DNA from 3 places in the Vibrio sp. QJM3NY_39 genome. Region 1 is predicted to be linked to each of the others. Evidence: riboswitches for the same ligand, from Rfam matches in the RefSeq annotation. Region 1 holds a riboswitch; each other region holds the start of a gene.
What was found. Region 1 has a riboswitch for thiamine pyrophosphate ahead of thiD (bifunctional hydroxymethylpyrimidine kinase/phosphomethylpyrimidine kinase). Riboswitches for the same ligand answer to the same signal wherever they lie in the genome.

Region 1 (5,622 bases):
AAGCCATCACTGGTTCTCCCAAGGGATAGCTTTTTTGAGTAACTTGTCTGTGATGAAGTAGAGCGAGATAGACAGCACCGCCAAGATGAACAAGGCCGCAAACATCTCATCGATGATCATGCGCGCGTTGGCCTGTAGCATTAGGTAACCCAGCCCTTCACTCGAACCCACCCATTCGCCAACAACCGCGCCAATTGGAGCAATCACCACAGCGACACGAATGCCAGACGCCAGTGTTGGCAGCGCAGCAGGCAATTGGATATAACGCAACAATTGCCATTTCGATGCACCCATCGTTTTAGCAAGATCGAGATAACCTGTCGGTGTATTTCGCAGGCCGTCGTAGCAACAGGTCGTTACAGGGAAGAAGATAATGATCGCCGCCATAATGACTTTTGATGCAATGCCATAGCCAAGCCACAGCATTAACATTGGCGCAATCGCAAAAACAGGGATCGCTTGGCTGGCAATTAAGATAGGCAATAGCCAACGTTTCAACGGATCAAACATCAGCATCTGCAGGGCAAGAAATAGCCCCATGGATAAACCGAGCAATAGACCAAGTAAGATCTCTTGTGCAGTCACCCAAGTGTGTTTGAGTAACACATCGTAACGTTCGATTAGCTTAATAAAGACTTCTGCAGGCGCTGGTAGAATGAAGCTCGGCATCTCGAAGATAACGACCACCAGTTGCCATAAACCGAGAATCACAGCACTGCTGATCAGCAAACGCATTACGGGATTCATCTGACGAGGAGGTGTAGTGGCAGCCTGTACGTTAGCTGAACGAGCCACAACTTCGCTTCGTGTTAGATCATTCATAATCACGCTCCAACTGATCTAAGATCGCTTGTTGTAACTCAGCACATTCACCATCTAACACTCTTGGTGTGGCCGTGTTGGGCACAGATAAAGACTGAGCATTCGCAGGTGTGCCTTGTAACACATACAAGTTGTCCGCCAAACGCACCGCTTCTTGTGGATCATGAGTGATCAGAACAACGGTTTTACCTTTTAGCAGTTCACACGCTAAGCTTTGTAGCTTATGCCTTGTTACCGCATCTAACGCAGAGAAAGGTTCGTCCATCAGTACAACTGGCTTGTCTTGCATTAAGGTTCGAGCCAAAGCAACACGCTGGCGCATACCACCAGACAATTGATCCGGCATAGTAGACGCGTGATCAGCCAAACCAACCGCAGCTAACAACTCTAGTGCTTGATTGGTTTGCAGTGCTTTATCAGAAGGTGAATTTTGAAAACGATGACTTAGGCAAACATTGTCGATAACCGACAACCATGGCAGTAACAAGTCTTGCTGTGCCATGTATGCGATGCGATCCGTTAAAGGCAATTCATCAGACGTTGCCAATGTGCCCTGCCATTCAACCTTGTTATCTAGCAAGCCTGCCAAATAACGCAATACCGTGGTTTTCCCGCAACCACTGCGACCAAGTAGCACCGTCCACTTACCTGCTTTTAAGCTCAGTGACAGCCCCGATAAGGTCGCGTGCTCGCTATCTCGGTAACGCAGAGTCGCATTGCTGAGTTGAACACCAACCGTATTAACGGACATTACCGTGTCCAGCAAAGAAGTGATTTACAGGCCCATGACCTTGGCCAACTTGCAGCTCATCAGCGTGAGCAATCGCGCGAGAAATGTATTGTTTACCTAGGTCAACAGCTTGAGTAAGCGTGTTGCCTTGAGCCAAGAAAGAAGCGATAGCAGAAGAAAGCGTACAACCCGTGCCGTGGGTATTTTTAGTAGGAAAGCGCTTCGCGCTAATCAGAGCAGATGTGGTTGGCAGAATCAGTAAGTCGTTACTGTTCTCATCCTTCTCTAAGTGACCGCCTTTTAGCAGGACAGCTTTAGCACCTAGTGCGCGTAAGTCTTCAATCATGCCCTGCATTTCGGCTTCGCTTTCAGGGACAGCTTTACCTGTCAGTGCAGCGCCTTCTGGCAAGTTAGGAGTAATGATGTCTGCCAGCGGAATCAGCTCTTGTTTTAGCGTGGTAATTGCCGAGTTTTCTAGAAGAAGATCACCACTGGTTGCGACCATCACAGGGTCAATCACTAAGTGCTTAGGTTGATACTGCTTAATTTTGTCTGCAACGACTTTGATGATTTGCGAATCGGCCAACATGCCGACTTTTACTGCCACGATATTGAGATCAGTAAACACTGCATCTAACTGACTAGCGACATGGTCGAGTGGAATAGGAAAAATGGCGGAAACGCCTTGAGTGTTCTGGGAAGTGATAGCGGTAATCACAGAACAAGCAAAACTACCGGTAGCAGACATGGCTTTAATATCAGCTTGGATACCGGCACCGCCGCCACTGTCTGAGCCTGCGATCGTCAATACAATCGGAGTGTTCGTTCGAATCGAACCATCAGCAGAGTGCTGTGAAACTGAGGCTTTGGGCGTTAAATCTTTTGAAATAGAACTGTGTGTCATTGTCGCTCCTACTATCTTACAAGACGTAGGAGAACGAACACTGATCGAAGGAGAAGTCGCATTAGGCTCATGAAAGTCTTCATGGGTGCAGACGTAGATCGAGTGCTTATAGTTCCCTACGCCAGTGTTAACTGAATCAGGTTCAACGGGTCTCGATTAACGATCTCAGCAAACACCAAATAAGGTATATGCCCCCCGACTATTGATAGCGATAGTAACAGCACTCTCACAACTGAGATACTGATTTTATTCAATTATAAGAATTACACATGAAAAAATTTCAATTAGGTCCAACAAAACAAATACTTATAACGTTCCTTTAGATGGCTTCGACTGTATCAACAAGCACAACACAATCAGAAACATACCTAGCCAGCCTGTAAAAGGAATCAGCTCACCGACAACACAGACGGCAAGCACCGCTGCGACTACCGGTTCAAACAAAGTAAGTAGATTGGCACTACTCGCGGTCACGTGGCGTAAACCAAAACTGAACGCGATATAGCCCAAGCATTGTGGGATTAGCGTCAGATAACTGATGACTAATACGTTAATCTGCGAGGAAAACAGGTTCTCACCAGTAAACCAGAGCGTTGGCAGCAACAGCATCGCACCCAGGCCAAAAATACTGCCCATCGCCGCTTGCGACTTAATCCCTTTATCGATCAGTGCTTTGGTCGCCCAAGAATAAATGGCGTAACACAACCCAGCGAGCAAACCCAAAGCAATACCTAACAGCTTTAGATCATCACCGGATTCATTCGTCGATGAAGATTCTGAAAACACCAACAACCCAATACCCACGACACCAATCGCAAAGCTAGTGAGCCAACGTTTGTTGATGTTGTTATTTTTGCTAATCAGACACTCTAACAGTGCTGAAAAGAAAGGTGCGGTTGCAATCGAAACCACGGTACCAATCGCCACGCCTGATAATTTCATTGAAGAATAGAAAGCTAAAGGATAGACCGCCAAAGCCAAAGCGCTCACTGCCAACAGCTTCTTATTCTGCAAAAGTTTATCAAGGGCTAATAGGATTTTTCGATACGCTAGGCCCGCTTGCATTAGGCCGCCGACACCCATAGAGAAAGCACCAATCGCTAATGGGCTTAGATCAGGCGCAAAACTTGCGGCGGTGCCTGTCGTGCCCCATAAAATGGAAGCAAACAAGATGGCTAAAGTGCCCGTTTGGAATTCGTTAACGCGATTGATGGCAAGATTCATTTCTATTACCCAATTTTCAGTTCTGAAATAGATAATAATGAAGATTGATAAAAGTTAGTTTGCCGAAAGGACGCTATTGTTGTTTCTAAAGACTGTCTTTCATTGAGCCTAGAAACGCCCTTGGAGACATTCCAAAGTGCTGAGAGAAGCGGCGACTGAAAGCAGAAACATCACTATATCCCACATTTTCAGCGATCAATTGAACAGGTAAATCTGTGTGGGTTAACAAGGCTTGAGCTTTCTCCATACGATATCGAGTGATGTATTTAAGCGCACTGATACCCAGGCATTCTTTGAAGCGTTTTTTGAATTGAGTAGGACTCAAACAGGCCGTTTCTGCAAGTTGTGAAATGGATAACGGCTGCGTGTAATTATCCGCTATCAGCCTTTGTACCGCACGGATTCTTGGGTCGATGCTCTTGCTGACTTGTTGTTGCTCTAACAGCAATGAAAACACATCCAAAACTGATGACTCAATGCCACTATCGACCTGATATTCCAACTGCTTCTCAACAAACAGCAAGAAGCTCATCAAAGGTGGCGTTATCGTGAAAACCGATAGCTCGTGCTCTAACAAATGCTGAGGCAACACAGCCATATCCGCGACAATAAACCGCGCTGCTTCGTCCGCTTTAAACGCATGTGCTGTGGTTACCGGAATCACCACACATTCGCCCACCGCCACTTTACCGACATACCCCACCATCTCGATATTGATACTGCCTTGGATGGGCAATACCAATTGATGATGGTCATCATGGGCATGGGTATTAAATTGCTTGGTATAAAATCGAATGCTTAAGCTAGATTTCATAATCAACGCCGGAGTACATTTCGCTAAGTTAGAGTAAGAGATACAAAGTTACATTATCACTTCCCTAGAGTCACACTCAATGCGCATCAAATTCATGCTAACTAGGTGACGTGATCAAAAACGGCCTCTAAATGAGAGGCCGTTTTTATTAAAAATCGTCATTCACACCAAAGTTAGAATGACACTTGGCTGTCTTGACCGACAGTTACTTGCACGCCGTTTTGAGCTTCGTATATTTCGAACCCTGCGGCTAATGGTGCTGCATTGTCTTCATCACTGTCGTGTTGCGCAGTACAGGTATAACCTAATGAGTAAGTACCTGGGTCGATGAAACCAAGGGAAAACTCATAGTTGGTCTGTGCTTGATTCATTGTCACTGAAGCTGAAGTAATCGGTTTTTTCTCCGCTGTACCACCAATTGGTGCCATGTCAGCTTTAGCGATGTCACCTTCATACAAATAAACCGATTGAACGAAGGTATTATCACCACCGTTACAAGTATCATAAGTAGAAAGAGCAACAGTGCCTTCAATGTTTCCTGTCTCAACCGTATTAATAAGGCTTACAGACGTTCTTTGAATGGTGTAATCAGGGAGAGTTGAACTGTTCTTTAGGCCACGTCGAAGATCGAACTCGACAACAAAATCGTTACTTTGTTGGTTCACAGTAAATGAGTTATTAAAGTAAAGTACTCCAGCGTTATCTTCTTTACCCACGCCTTGCGGGCACGCGCCTTCACCTTTCACCGTTAACTCACGATTCGTATCATCATTTTCTACCACGTAAGATGGATCTGTTGGGTGATCGCCATCATTCGCAAACACACACAACTTATAGCTACCTACTGGAACTACCTCATTTTCAATCAAAGGGATCGCATCGCTGCCTTGGTAATCCAATAAATTAACACTTAACGGAATAGGATCTGCGCCATCAGGTAATGGATCGCCATTTTCATCAACGTAGTCGCCGTTTTCGTCCGTTTTATACACATCATAAATCAGTGGCGAACCTCCCCCTTGAGGAAGTAAAGCCACCTTGCTGAATGTCACCGTCACATCTTTAACATCATCGACGGGCGCATCACTCACACTCAAGGTAATTGGTGTCGTACTGCTTGATGATCCT
Region 2 (5,622 bases), on a different replicon from region 1:
TAGATCGTGCGACTTGTTGTTCTAAATCCGCTTGCTGTGGGTTTTTAATACGTAGCTGAACAGTGTTGATGCCAAGCTTGAGCAACCTTTCGATCCACTCAGCATCATCAACCACTGGGTATAGCCCTAGGCTACTCTTACTCAATTCAGGGAACGAAAGTGATGTTCCCTGGTGAGCCCAACCAACACTAATATCCAGTCGCTCATCTTCCAGAACTGGGATCGGAAAGTTTTGATAGCTTGCTGGCCATGTTCCACGTGAAACATTAAATGCTGCGCGAGCTAAAACCAGTGCGTCTTCTAATGGAAATTCCAGCGCCAACAAAGTAAGTAACCAAGCAAAATGGCCACGATTATCTAACTCCTGATGAGCTGTAGTTTCACTCTTGATGACACGATTAGCATCTAGGTGAGACCAGATATCCATTACAGATGAATCATCTGAGACACCTATATAGATAGTGTTTGGAGATTGTGTAAAGGCACCACAAACGTCAGTTAGTGCGACTGAATTACTGTAATCAACAACATGGTTCAGTTCCGCTAACTTACACTCCGCCAATGAATCAACATCATGAGCAAAGCCAATAGATAACGTCTGCTGAATATCAACGACAGAGAAGTATTGAGCTGGGCTTACACCCAACTCAACTGCACCGGTTGCCAAGCCTTGTCGCTTAGCAACCAATAGACAGTTTTGAACCTCCCCCGTTAACTCGATGTCTTGAGATGGGATGAGAATCTTCACTGTCATTATTCCTCTAATTGAGCTTCTTTTACGCCCACAGCTGGGTGGTAAAGTTCAGAGCCAGTATCACGGAACTCTTGTGATTTCTGACGCATCCCTTCCAACGGGTTATCTAGCATCTTAATCTCGATAGCCTGATCCGCGGCTACTTGTTCGGTGTCTTTCGCATACTCTCGAACTTCTTGAGAAATCTTCATCGAGCAGAATTTAGGTCCACACATTGAGCAGAAGTGAGCAACCTTGCCCGACTCTTGTGGCAGAGTTTCATCATGGAAAGAACGCGCGGTTTCAGGATCTAAAGCTAGATTGAATTGGTCTTCCCAACGGAATTCAAAACGTGCCTTTGATAATGCATTATCTCGGATTTGTGCGCCCGGATGTCCTTTAGCGAGGTCCGCTGCGTGTGCTGCTAGCTTGTAAGTAATCAAGCCAGTCTTCACATCTTCTTTATTTGGTAAGCCTAGGTGCTCTTTAGGGGTGACATAACAGAGCATCGCACAGCCGTACCAACCAATCATGGCCGCGCCAATACCAGAGGTAATATGGTCGTAACCAGGGGCAATATCTGTCGTCAATGGGCCTAAAGTATAGAAAGGCGCTTCATGGCAGTGCTCTAACTGCTCGTCCATATTCTCTTTAATCAGGTGCATTGGTACATGTCCAGGGCCTTCAATGATCACCTGAACATCATATTCCCAAGCCACTTTAGTCAACTCACCTAGAGTACGTAACTCCGAGAATTGAGCCTCATCATTAGCATCTGCAATTGAGCCCGGGCGTAAACCGTCACCTAATGACAGAGCAACATCGTACTTCGCACAGATCTCACAGATCTCACGGAAGTGGGTATAAAGGAAACTTTCTTGGTGATGAGCAAGACACCATTTCGCGATGATGGAACCGCCACGAGAGACAATACCAGTCACACGCTTAGCGGTCATAGGAACGTAGCGAAGCAACAAGCCAGCATGAATAGTGAAGTAATCAACACCCTGCTCTGCTTGTTCAATCAAGGTATCGCGCATCACTTCCCAGTTAAGGTCTTCGGCAACGCCATTCACTTTTTCAAGCGCTTGATACATAGGAACCGTACCAATTGGTACTGGGCTATTACGTAGGATCCATTCGCGAGTCTCGTGAATATTACGACCAGTAGAAAGATCCATCACGGTATCGCCACCCCAGCGAGTCGACCAGACTAGCTTCTCAACTTCTTCTTCAATCGAAGAGCTTACTGAAGAGTTACCGATATTGGCGTTCACCTTCACTAAAAAGTTTCTACCAATAATCATCGGTTCTGATTCTGGGTGGTTGATGTTTGAAGGGATAATAGCTCGACCTTCAGCAACCTCTTTACGCACGAACTCAGGAGTAATTTCTTTCGGCAGGTTTGCACCAAAGTTATGGCCAGGGTGTTGATGGTTAAGCTGCTCATCAGCGAACTTCTGACGTCCCATGTTCTCACGTATGGCAATGTACTCCATTTCAGGTGTGATAATACCCTGACGAGCATAGTGCAGTTGAGTAACACATTGGTTGTCTGTCGCGCGACGAATTCTAGGCAGGTTGCCGTAGCGAAGGTCGTCTAGAGTTTCATCTTCTAAACGTTCTTTGGTGTAAACAGAGCTTACGTCGTCTAACAGTTCCGTATCACCACGCTCTTCAATCCATTGCTCTCGCAACTTAGGAAGACCGCTATACAGGTCTATTTGATGTGTAGGGTCTGTGTAAACACCTGAGGTATCGTAAACTTGAATGGGTACATTAGGTTCGAATACAGGCTCTTTTTTGGTACCACCAACAAGGCTATCAGCGAGTGATATTTCTCGGACAGGGACTTGAATGTCCTCTCGAGATCCTTGGATGTAAGCTTTTTTTGAGTTTGGATAGGGTTGTACGGATAAAGAATCAATGAAATTCTTCGCTTCCAGTCTTGCTTGTTTACGAGTCGACATAGCATTTTTCCTTGGCTTTTAGCCATTATTTATAGGGATAAAAATGCTTGACGGATTAGATGCTACAAGAGGGATCACGGTAAGAAATACAGTTGTGATCTGGAGATAGATCTCTAGAAGGATTCTAGTTAGATATCTACTCTTGTTCCCTTCGCAGGTATTAGCCTGATCAGGTTCAACGGATCCCGAGTTAACGGTCTCAGCCATATGGCACTCCGACAAGTTCGATCGAGTATATAAAAACGGCTTGGATAAACCAAGCCGAGTTGTTAACAAATCGTAAGAAAGTTTTAAGACTTTATCAAAAGTTGGAAGCCGATCCATGCGGCTGAAATACTGAGTACCACGTTGAGTAGCACATTGAGTCCCATCTTAAAGAAAGCGCCCTGCTGCATAAGAAGTACGTTATCCATAGAAAACGTAGAAAATGTAGTCAGTGCTCCTAGGAAACCAAGACCGATGATTTGTCTCCACGGTTCCGTCGCGACCATCTCGTTTTCAAACGCGGCGATGAGCAATCCCATAATCAAAGAGCCAATCACGTTAACAGTCAACGTACCGTAAGGAAAACCACGTCCTAACATCACAACGCATAACTCTGAAATCAAGTAACGTGAACAAGCACCAAACGCGCCACCGATGGCGATAAAACCTAGAATAGATAACTGACCCATTGAATCCTCCCAAACAATAATCCCTATATTCTAGCTTTAACGCCGATAAAAGCGAGGGTAGAAACTAAGAATGCATGCGCAAATATTAAACGTTACAGGTGTCACTTAACTTCAATGTATCCCATTAAACCCGTTTTCATGTGTTCTATAACATGACAGTGGTACATCCAGCGGCCAGGGTTATCTGCAACAAATGCAGCTTTAGCTCGGCCGTTTTTTCCAAGTAACACTGTATCGGTATGGAAAGGCTCTTCAACTTTCTTCCCATCAAGTTCCAATACAGTGAATGTATGACCGTGAATATGGATCGGGTGATGGTATTGGGTGACGTTCTTTAGATCGAATATGTAAGTCTTACCTAACTCTAAAGTCGTCAACGGCTCAGGAATATTGTCTTTGCTCATCCCTTCCCATGCTCTTTTATTAGTAAGCCAAAACTTAGGCATCGATTTCCCATCTTTAGAAACTGGTGATACCGCACCTTCCCACTCGAACACAAAATCGATCTCTTCAGCATTAGCAAGATCTAGATTAGGTACCGGGTTAAGAGGTAACAATGGCAATAAACGCCCTTCAGTAAGGGGGGAATCTACTACCTCGAACTCACATAAAGAGAAAGGAAAGCGGCCCTTCATTTGAAGAACATTAACTCGCTCGCCTACTTTGGGCGCTATCAGTCCAATATCCACGCGCATCCCTGGGCCGATTTTATGTTGAGTCAGTTTATATGGCGTCTTTACAGGATTACCATCAATGGCAATCACCCATGCCTCAGCCCCTTCGACAGCAATAGGATAAGTGATCGTATTATCGACATTCGCGATACGCAGTCGAGTCGTTGCATGCTGCTTTAATTGGTATACAGGTTCATGAACACCATTGACGCTACTCCACTCTCCTGGAGTACCCATACGAGCACTGAGTCGTGGGATCATTAAATCTTTCCATTGACCCTGCTTGTCGATGTGCCAATGCTTAAGCATCAATGCGTGTTCTTCATCGAACCGTACTGGATTGCTCTCTTCTACGATAATAAGACCAACTAAGCCCATACCAAGCTGCTTCACGCTATTCATGTGTGGGTGATACCAAAACGTACCGGCATCTGGTGGCGTAAACTCATAAATGAATGTTTCACCTGGCATGATTGGTGGCTGACTTAAGAAGGGAACCCCATCCATTTCGATAGGAATTCTTAAACCATGCCAATGAATAGTCGTCGGCTCTGATAGCTTATTCGTAAAGCGGATCGTGACCTTTTCACCCTGTCGACATCGAATCGTCGGAGCAGGGATCTGTCCATTAAAGGCTAAAACATTGGTATTAAACCCCGTCACCAACTCAGCTGTTGAAGGTTCTGCAGTTAAGTCATAAACATACTTTCCTTGCTCATCAACTGACCGGTTAATTGAGCAAGCGGGTAGAACAGTGAGTGCTGATATAGCGAGAGATGATTGAATAAACTTACGACGGGAGATATCCATATTTGTTGCCTTTTAGTAATAACGACCAAAATGTAACAAAATATTGAGAATAATTCTCATAAAGAAGTGGGGATTGTGCTGTTGATTGTTTATAAAAGAGGCTGGGATAAGTAAGCACTTACACTTTTAAGGCTAGGTTTTATTAAAAGCAGGAATTATCGACTAAAAATCGAACAAATATAAAGTGAAAAAACAGAACTTCTGCTGAGGCATTGATATGGCAGGGTGGAGGTTTCGACTCCCAACAAGCTCTATTTTGGTAAGTCGGAGAATCCGCTGCTTTGCTAATGGCGTATATATTAGATTCAGAAAGCAAAAAGGCTCTAGCATTTCTGCTAGAGCCTTAAATATGGCAGGGGTGGAGAGATTCGAACTCCCAACACGCGGATTTGGAATCCGCTGCTCTGCCAATTGGAGCTACACCCCTAAAACTTTTTACTACGTCAGATTCGAAAAAACCTCGCACTAGGCGAGGTTATCGAATAAGTGGCGGAGTGGACGGGACTCGAACCCGCGACCCCCGGCGTGACAGGCCGGTATTCTAACCAACTGAACTACCACTCCGCAGTGGTCAACTCACTAAGTGAGCGTCCATATCCCCAGGTCGGTCAACCTAAAGATTTAATTTAAAGCCTGGCGATGTCCTACTCTCACATGGGGAAACCCCACACTACCATCGGCGCTATTGTGTTTCACTTCTGAGTTCGGCATGGAATCAGGTGGGTCCACAATGCTATGGTCGCCAAGCAAATTTTAAAATT
Region 3 (5,622 bases), on a different replicon from region 1:
TCACCCGATGTAGGCTCTATGAATCCCGCAACTAGCGCCAACAACGTTGATTTACCAGCGCCACTCGGCCCCATCAACGCGACAATGTCGCCCTGCTCAGCTTGGAAATCAAAGCGAAACAACTCTCGGTGATAGTGGTAGTCCACCTCTTTCATCACTAACATCATCGGTTCCTTAACTCTTTAGCATTAGGGTTTGAGCTTCGAGTAAATAAAAATTCTATTAAGCTAAAACTGCCCACACTCAGCAGCAGTAAACTCACAGAAACCACCGCGGCGGCTTCCATTTGATAGCTGCCTAACAATTGGAATAGATACAAAGGCAGCGTTCTAAAATCTTGGCTACCAAACAAGGCAATGGCACTCAAGTCCCCCATCGCCAGCATAAAGCTAATAGAAAAGGCTTGCGCCATTGGTTTACGTAGTGCGCGCCACTCCACCAGCCTAAAACGTGTGAAACCTGTCATTCCCAAGCTTGCACACACGTATTGATACTGTTGAGATAAATGCAACATAGGTTGGGCTAAGGTTTTGATCACATAAGGCAGTGCCATTAAGCTATTTACTGCAATCACAATAAAGAAAGCTAAGCTAAATACATCGGTAAATGAACGCAGTAATAAGAAGAGTCCCGTACTGATCACTAACCCTGGTGTCACTAAGATAATGGTACCAATCAGCTCGATTTTATCGGCTCTAAAGTTCTTGTTCTGCAAACGCCATGCACGACTGGTCAGCAGTATCGCAATACCAATACCGACGGCAATAACACTTGCTAAGGACGCAACTTTAACTGAGGTCATTAGCGCAGCCCAAAACGGTTCGCTGCTGAGCACAGTTAGTGCTTGTGAGTTAATACCACTGACGATAACCATGGCTAATGGCGGCAATACCAGCATTGAGACTACTATGATCCAAAAGCTATCCCAAGCTTTTGACCACCAGCAGTCCTTAACCAAATATTTCTCTTCCGACAACTGACTGGCCGTCACTGAAATAGGTTTCGACAGGCGCTGAATACTCACCGCGAGCACTCCACACAGCAGCATTTGCCATATCGCGAGCAAGGCACCAGCCTGTAAGTCAAAGTCGAATTTAATCGCTTGATAAATAGCGAGTTCGATAGTGGTCGATTTCGGACCTCCACCTAGCGCCATCACGGTAGCAAAGCTAGTAAAGCACAACATGAAGACTAAGCCACACACATGAGGCAGTTGTTGTCTCAATCGCGGCCATTCGACCCATTTAAATTTATTCCAATGACTCATACCCAAATGAGCACACAGCTTGTGCTGCTCGGCAGGCACGGTATCTAAAGCTTGTAAAAGTAAACGGCTGGCATAGGGCAGATTAAAAAAGACATGTGCGAGCAAAATGCCATTCAATCCATAGATGGAGAATGGTAATTCAATATCGAAGTTCGCCAGAAATTTAGCTAACCAACCACTGTTGCCATAAATTGCAAGCAAACCAAACACACCGACTAACACAGGCAAAACCAAGGTCGATGCGAACAGCCTTAACAACAGAGCTCGCCCAAAAAATTGCCTGCGACACAAAGCATGAGCAATAGGTATAGCAAAGCCAACACTCAGCACAGTTGAGAGTGTCGCTTGATAAAAACTGAATTTCGTTACGTGCCAATAGTAAGGATCGGACCATACTTGGCTGATATCAAGAGAAGGGGCATTGCTAAGCAATGCCCCAACTGCTGAAACCACAAAGGCGGTAATGAGTATCGCAACCCAGATCCCGACCTTAGGTGTTTTCTTTATCATAAATTGATTTTTTACCGTAAGTGGTTCACTCAGTTAATATCGAACGAACCTTTAAATACAGAAAGTTAGAAAGCTGAGCTTTAGGAAACTCATCTTTAGAAAGTTAAGCTAGAAAGCTAATCCTTTAAAAAGTAAGTGCACTCTGCCATTCACGAATCCATGGCTTACGCTTAGCAGCGATTTCTTCAGGCGTAAAACTCAGAGCTTTCTGCGGTACTGTTAACTGCTCGAACCCTTTGGGTAGCTCGATACCCGTCACTGGGTACATCCAGTTGCCAGTTGGCATCGCCGATTGGAATTCATCACTTAAGATAAACGCCATAAACTCATCGGCCAGTTTTTCATTTTTGCTGCCTTTAACTTTCGCAGCCACTTCCACTTGAGTGTAATGACCTTCTTCAAAGCTTGCAGCTGCATACTTAGAATCACTTTCTGCAATGATGTGGTAAGCAGGAGATGTTGTGTAAGACAAGACTAAGTCCGACTCCCCCTTTAAGAACATAGAGTAAGCTTCAGACCAACCTTTAGTAACCGTAACCGTCTTCTGAGCAAGTTTCTTCCAAGCTGCTGTCGCTTCATCACCGTATACTGACTTCATCCATAGCATCATGCCTTGACCCGGCGTAGATGTACGTGGGTCTTGGTAAATAACCTTGAGGTCGTCACGCTGCTCAACCAGTTCTTTCAAGCTCTTAGGTGGGTTTGCTAGTTTCTCTTTGTTATAGATAAACGCAAAGTAACCAAAATCATAAGGAACAAAGGTGCTGTCGTCCCAGCCGTTAGGAAGTGTCACTGAAGACGTATCAACATTGTGCTCAGCCAATAAGCCCGTCGCTTTCGCTTCAGCCATCAGATTGTTATCTAGGCCTAACACGATATCAGCTTTGCTGTTACCACCTTCAAGACGTAAGCGGTTCAGAATAGATACGCCATCTTCTAGCGCGACAAAGTTCACATCGCAGCCACACTTTTCTTCAAATGCTTTTTCAACGGCAGGACGAGGGCCCCAATCCGCAGCAAAAGAGTCATAGGTATAAACCGTTAGGGTATTGTCTGCAGCAAAGGCAGAAAAAGAGATGGCTGTAGTAACAGCAAGAGTTGTTAATGTAAATTTCACTGGACGCTCTCCATGGTCTGAGCGGCACAGGTTTGAGGGAGGAGAACGGTAGAAGTTGTTCCTAACTCAATTCCTACGCCAGCATTATCTGGTTCAGGTTTACGGGTCCCAAGCACTTGCTTGATCTCAGCTCGCATTCATTATTTGAATGGTTCGCTCCCCGATGAGTGTTCAGAATTGTAATTCGAATTTTAACAATAAGCTATCAAGTTTGGATCAATTACGTTGATCGTAACCCCAACGTGGCACTAAACCTTGCTCGATGCCAAGATGGTCCAAAATGCGCGCCACCATAAAATCGACCAGATCTTCAATCGACTTAGGTTGATGATAAAAACCCGGAGCGGCAGGCATGATCGTCACGCCCATAGTCGATAGCTTATGCATGTTCTCTAAGTGCAGCGTCGAGAATGGCGTCTCACGAACCACCAACAACAGTTGGCCTCGTTCTTTCATGACCACATCTGCAGCACGCTCAATCAGATTATCCGATAAGCCATGAGCAATTGAAGCCAAGCTTCCCGCTGAACATGGACAAACGACCATCTGCTTCGGCGCTGCAGAGCCAGAGGCAACCGGTGAGAACCAATCATCTTTGCCACACACCACCAGCTTTTCGGGGTCACACCCAAGGTGTTTAACCAAAGCTTGTTTCGCTGCATCGGGTCCTGCAGGTAACTTAAGTTCATGCTCGGTCGCCAACACCACTCGCGCAGCCGACGATATCAGTAAATAGACCTGATAATCCGCCGCCAAAAGGCATTCAAGTAAACGCAGGCCATAAGGCGCACCTGATGCGCCAGTGAAAGCGAGGGTTATAGCTTTATCGTGTTTTGTCATGTTCTCAATTACTTCAAAATATAAGATCGTGGATCAGTTAGCCTTTGAGTGCCAACGCATCCAACAGTTTCTGGTGAATACCACCAAAGCCACCATTGCTCATTACCAAGATTTGGTCGCCCGCTTGTGCCTCTGAGACAATTCTAGCAACGAATGTATCCATGTCATCACTTACATGTGCGGGTTGATGGCACGCATCGGCAACATCTTGTACAGACCAATCAATGTTATCTGGTTGGAATAAGTAGGTAGAATCCGCCTGTTTAAGAGAATCAGCCAAGGTTTCTTTATGCACACCACGCTTCATGGTGGCAGAACGAGGCTCTAAAACGGCAATGATTTTTTTCGTATCGACCTTATTACGTAAGCCACCCAGAGTAAGTTCAATCGCTGTAGGATGATGAGCAAAATCGTCATAAACAGAAACACCTACTACCTCACCTTTGAACTCTAAGCGACGCTTGGTATTAATGAACGCCGCCAGTGATTCACATCCTAAGTCGGGTGTAACACCAACATGTCTTGCCGCCGCAATCGCCATCAAGGCATTACTTACGTTATGATCGCCAACCAAATCCCAGTCTACGGTTCCAACACATTCGTCTTGGAAATAGACCTCAAATTTGGAGCCATCTTTAACCAGTTTCTTGGCATCCCAATCGCCAAGTTCGCCGCTCGATTCAGTCTCACTCCAACACCCACGAGAAAGAACATCTTCAATAGCCGTATCTTGCTTCGGTGAAAAAATACGACCATTACTTGGCACAGTGCGAACCAAATGATGAAACTGTCGCTTGATCGCTTCAAGATCATCAAAGATATCCGCATGATCGAACTCAAGATTATTCATGACCAAGGTTCTTGGGTGGTAATGAACGAACTTAGATCGTTTATCGAAAAAAGCACTATCGTATTCGTCGGCTTCAACCACGAAGAACATGCTTTCACCAAGGCGAGCAGATATACCAAAGTTACCCAACACACCACCAACTAAGAAGCCCGGTGCATAGCCACAGTCTTCCAAGATCCAAGCCAACATGCTTGATGTAGTAGTCTTGCCATGCGTTCCCGAGACTGCAAGAACCCAACGGTCATGCAGTAGAAATTCTTGCAACCATTGCGGGCCTGATGTGTATCTAAGGTTATTATCCAATACATACTCAACACACGGGTTACCACGGCTCATGGCATTACCGATAACCACGAGATCAGGCCTTGGCTCTAATTGACTAGGGTCGAACCCTTCAATAATTTCAATCCCTTGCGATTCCAACAAAGTGCTCATTGGAGGGTAAACATTCGCGTCACTACCCGTAACCTTGTGACCTAATTGACGAGCCAATACCGCGGCACCACCCATGAAGGTGCCACAAATTCCTAAGATGTGAATATGCATATATTGCTTCCAAACGCTTGGCTAAATGAGCCATGTCTAAATCAAACTACTTGCACTCATTATCATTAAATGGCGATTAAAAGCGAGCAGCAATGCAAAACAAATTTAGTCGACATAGTAAGTGAGATCTGTGTCGCTTAGTTCATTACCATTAAAAAGATCTAACCTTTAGAATTTAGGTAAGCGTCTAGATGAATAAAGCCCACTCAAGAGGCCTAATCTACAGTGCTCAAATCCCCCCTAATATTGAGAGAAGTTTAAGGAAATAACATGTCTGAGATGCGCACCCTTGGTGAGTTCATTGTTGCAAAACAAAATGATTTCCCCCATGCAAGTGGTGATCTATCATCCCTTTTGTCATCAATTCGTCTTGCTGCAAAAATTGTTAACCGTGAAATCAACAAAGCAGGTCTTGTCGACATTACTGGCGCTGTTGGTACAGACAACGTTCAAGGTGAAGAGCAACAAAAGCTAGACCTTTACGCGAACGAC

Region 2: another riboswitch for thiamine pyrophosphate. It lies ahead of thiC (phosphomethylpyrimidine synthase ThiC); the one in region 1 lies ahead of thiD (bifunctional hydroxymethylpyrimidine kinase/phosphomethylpyrimidine kinase).
Region 3: another riboswitch for thiamine pyrophosphate. It lies ahead of thiB (thiamine ABC transporter substrate binding subunit); the one in region 1 lies ahead of thiD (bifunctional hydroxymethylpyrimidine kinase/phosphomethylpyrimidine kinase).

What each region holds. Positions count from the first base shown of each region.
Region 1 is NZ_CM173506.1:1,275,794-1,281,415, reverse strand. Features, by position in the region: gene AC3CHU_RS21610 (ABC transporter permease) at 7-747, opposite strand; gene AC3CHU_RS21605 (ABC transporter ATP-binding protein) at 815-1,573, opposite strand; gene thiD (bifunctional hydroxymethylpyrimidine kinase/phosphomethylpyrimidine kinase) at 1,563-2,456, opposite strand; TPP riboswitch at 2,553-2,664, opposite strand; gene AC3CHU_RS21595 (DMT family transporter) at 2,763-3,680, opposite strand; gene AC3CHU_RS21590 (helix-turn-helix domain-containing protein) at 3,766-4,494, opposite strand; gene AC3CHU_RS21585 (DUF4382 domain-containing protein) at 4,668-5,622, opposite strand, start outside.
Region 2 is NZ_CM173505.1:30,754-36,375, reverse strand. Features, by position in the region: gene AC3CHU_RS00160 (thiamine phosphate synthase) at 1-754, opposite strand, end outside; gene thiC (phosphomethylpyrimidine synthase ThiC) at 754-2,703, opposite strand; TPP riboswitch at 2,833-2,931, opposite strand; gene crcB (fluoride efflux transporter CrcB) at 2,994-3,377, opposite strand; gene AC3CHU_RS00145 (multicopper oxidase family protein) at 3,479-4,861, opposite strand; tRNA gene AC3CHU_RS00140 (tRNA-Trp) at 5,212-5,288, opposite strand; tRNA gene AC3CHU_RS00135 (tRNA-Asp) at 5,349-5,425, opposite strand; rRNA gene rrf (5S ribosomal RNA) at 5,493-5,608, opposite strand.
Region 3 is NZ_CM173505.1:362,678-368,299, reverse strand. Features, by position in the region: gene thiQ (thiamine ABC transporter ATP-binding protein) at 1-164, opposite strand, end outside; gene thiP (thiamine/thiamine pyrophosphate ABC transporter permease ThiP) at 164-1,777, opposite strand; gene thiB (thiamine ABC transporter substrate binding subunit) at 1,902-2,894, opposite strand; TPP riboswitch at 2,948-3,067, opposite strand; gene AC3CHU_RS01740 (flavin prenyltransferase UbiX) at 3,111-3,734, opposite strand; gene mpl (UDP-N-acetylmuramate:L-alanyl-gamma-D-glutamyl-meso-diaminopimelate ligase) at 3,772-5,130, opposite strand; gene fbp (class 1 fructose-bisphosphatase) at 5,401-5,622, shown strand, end outside.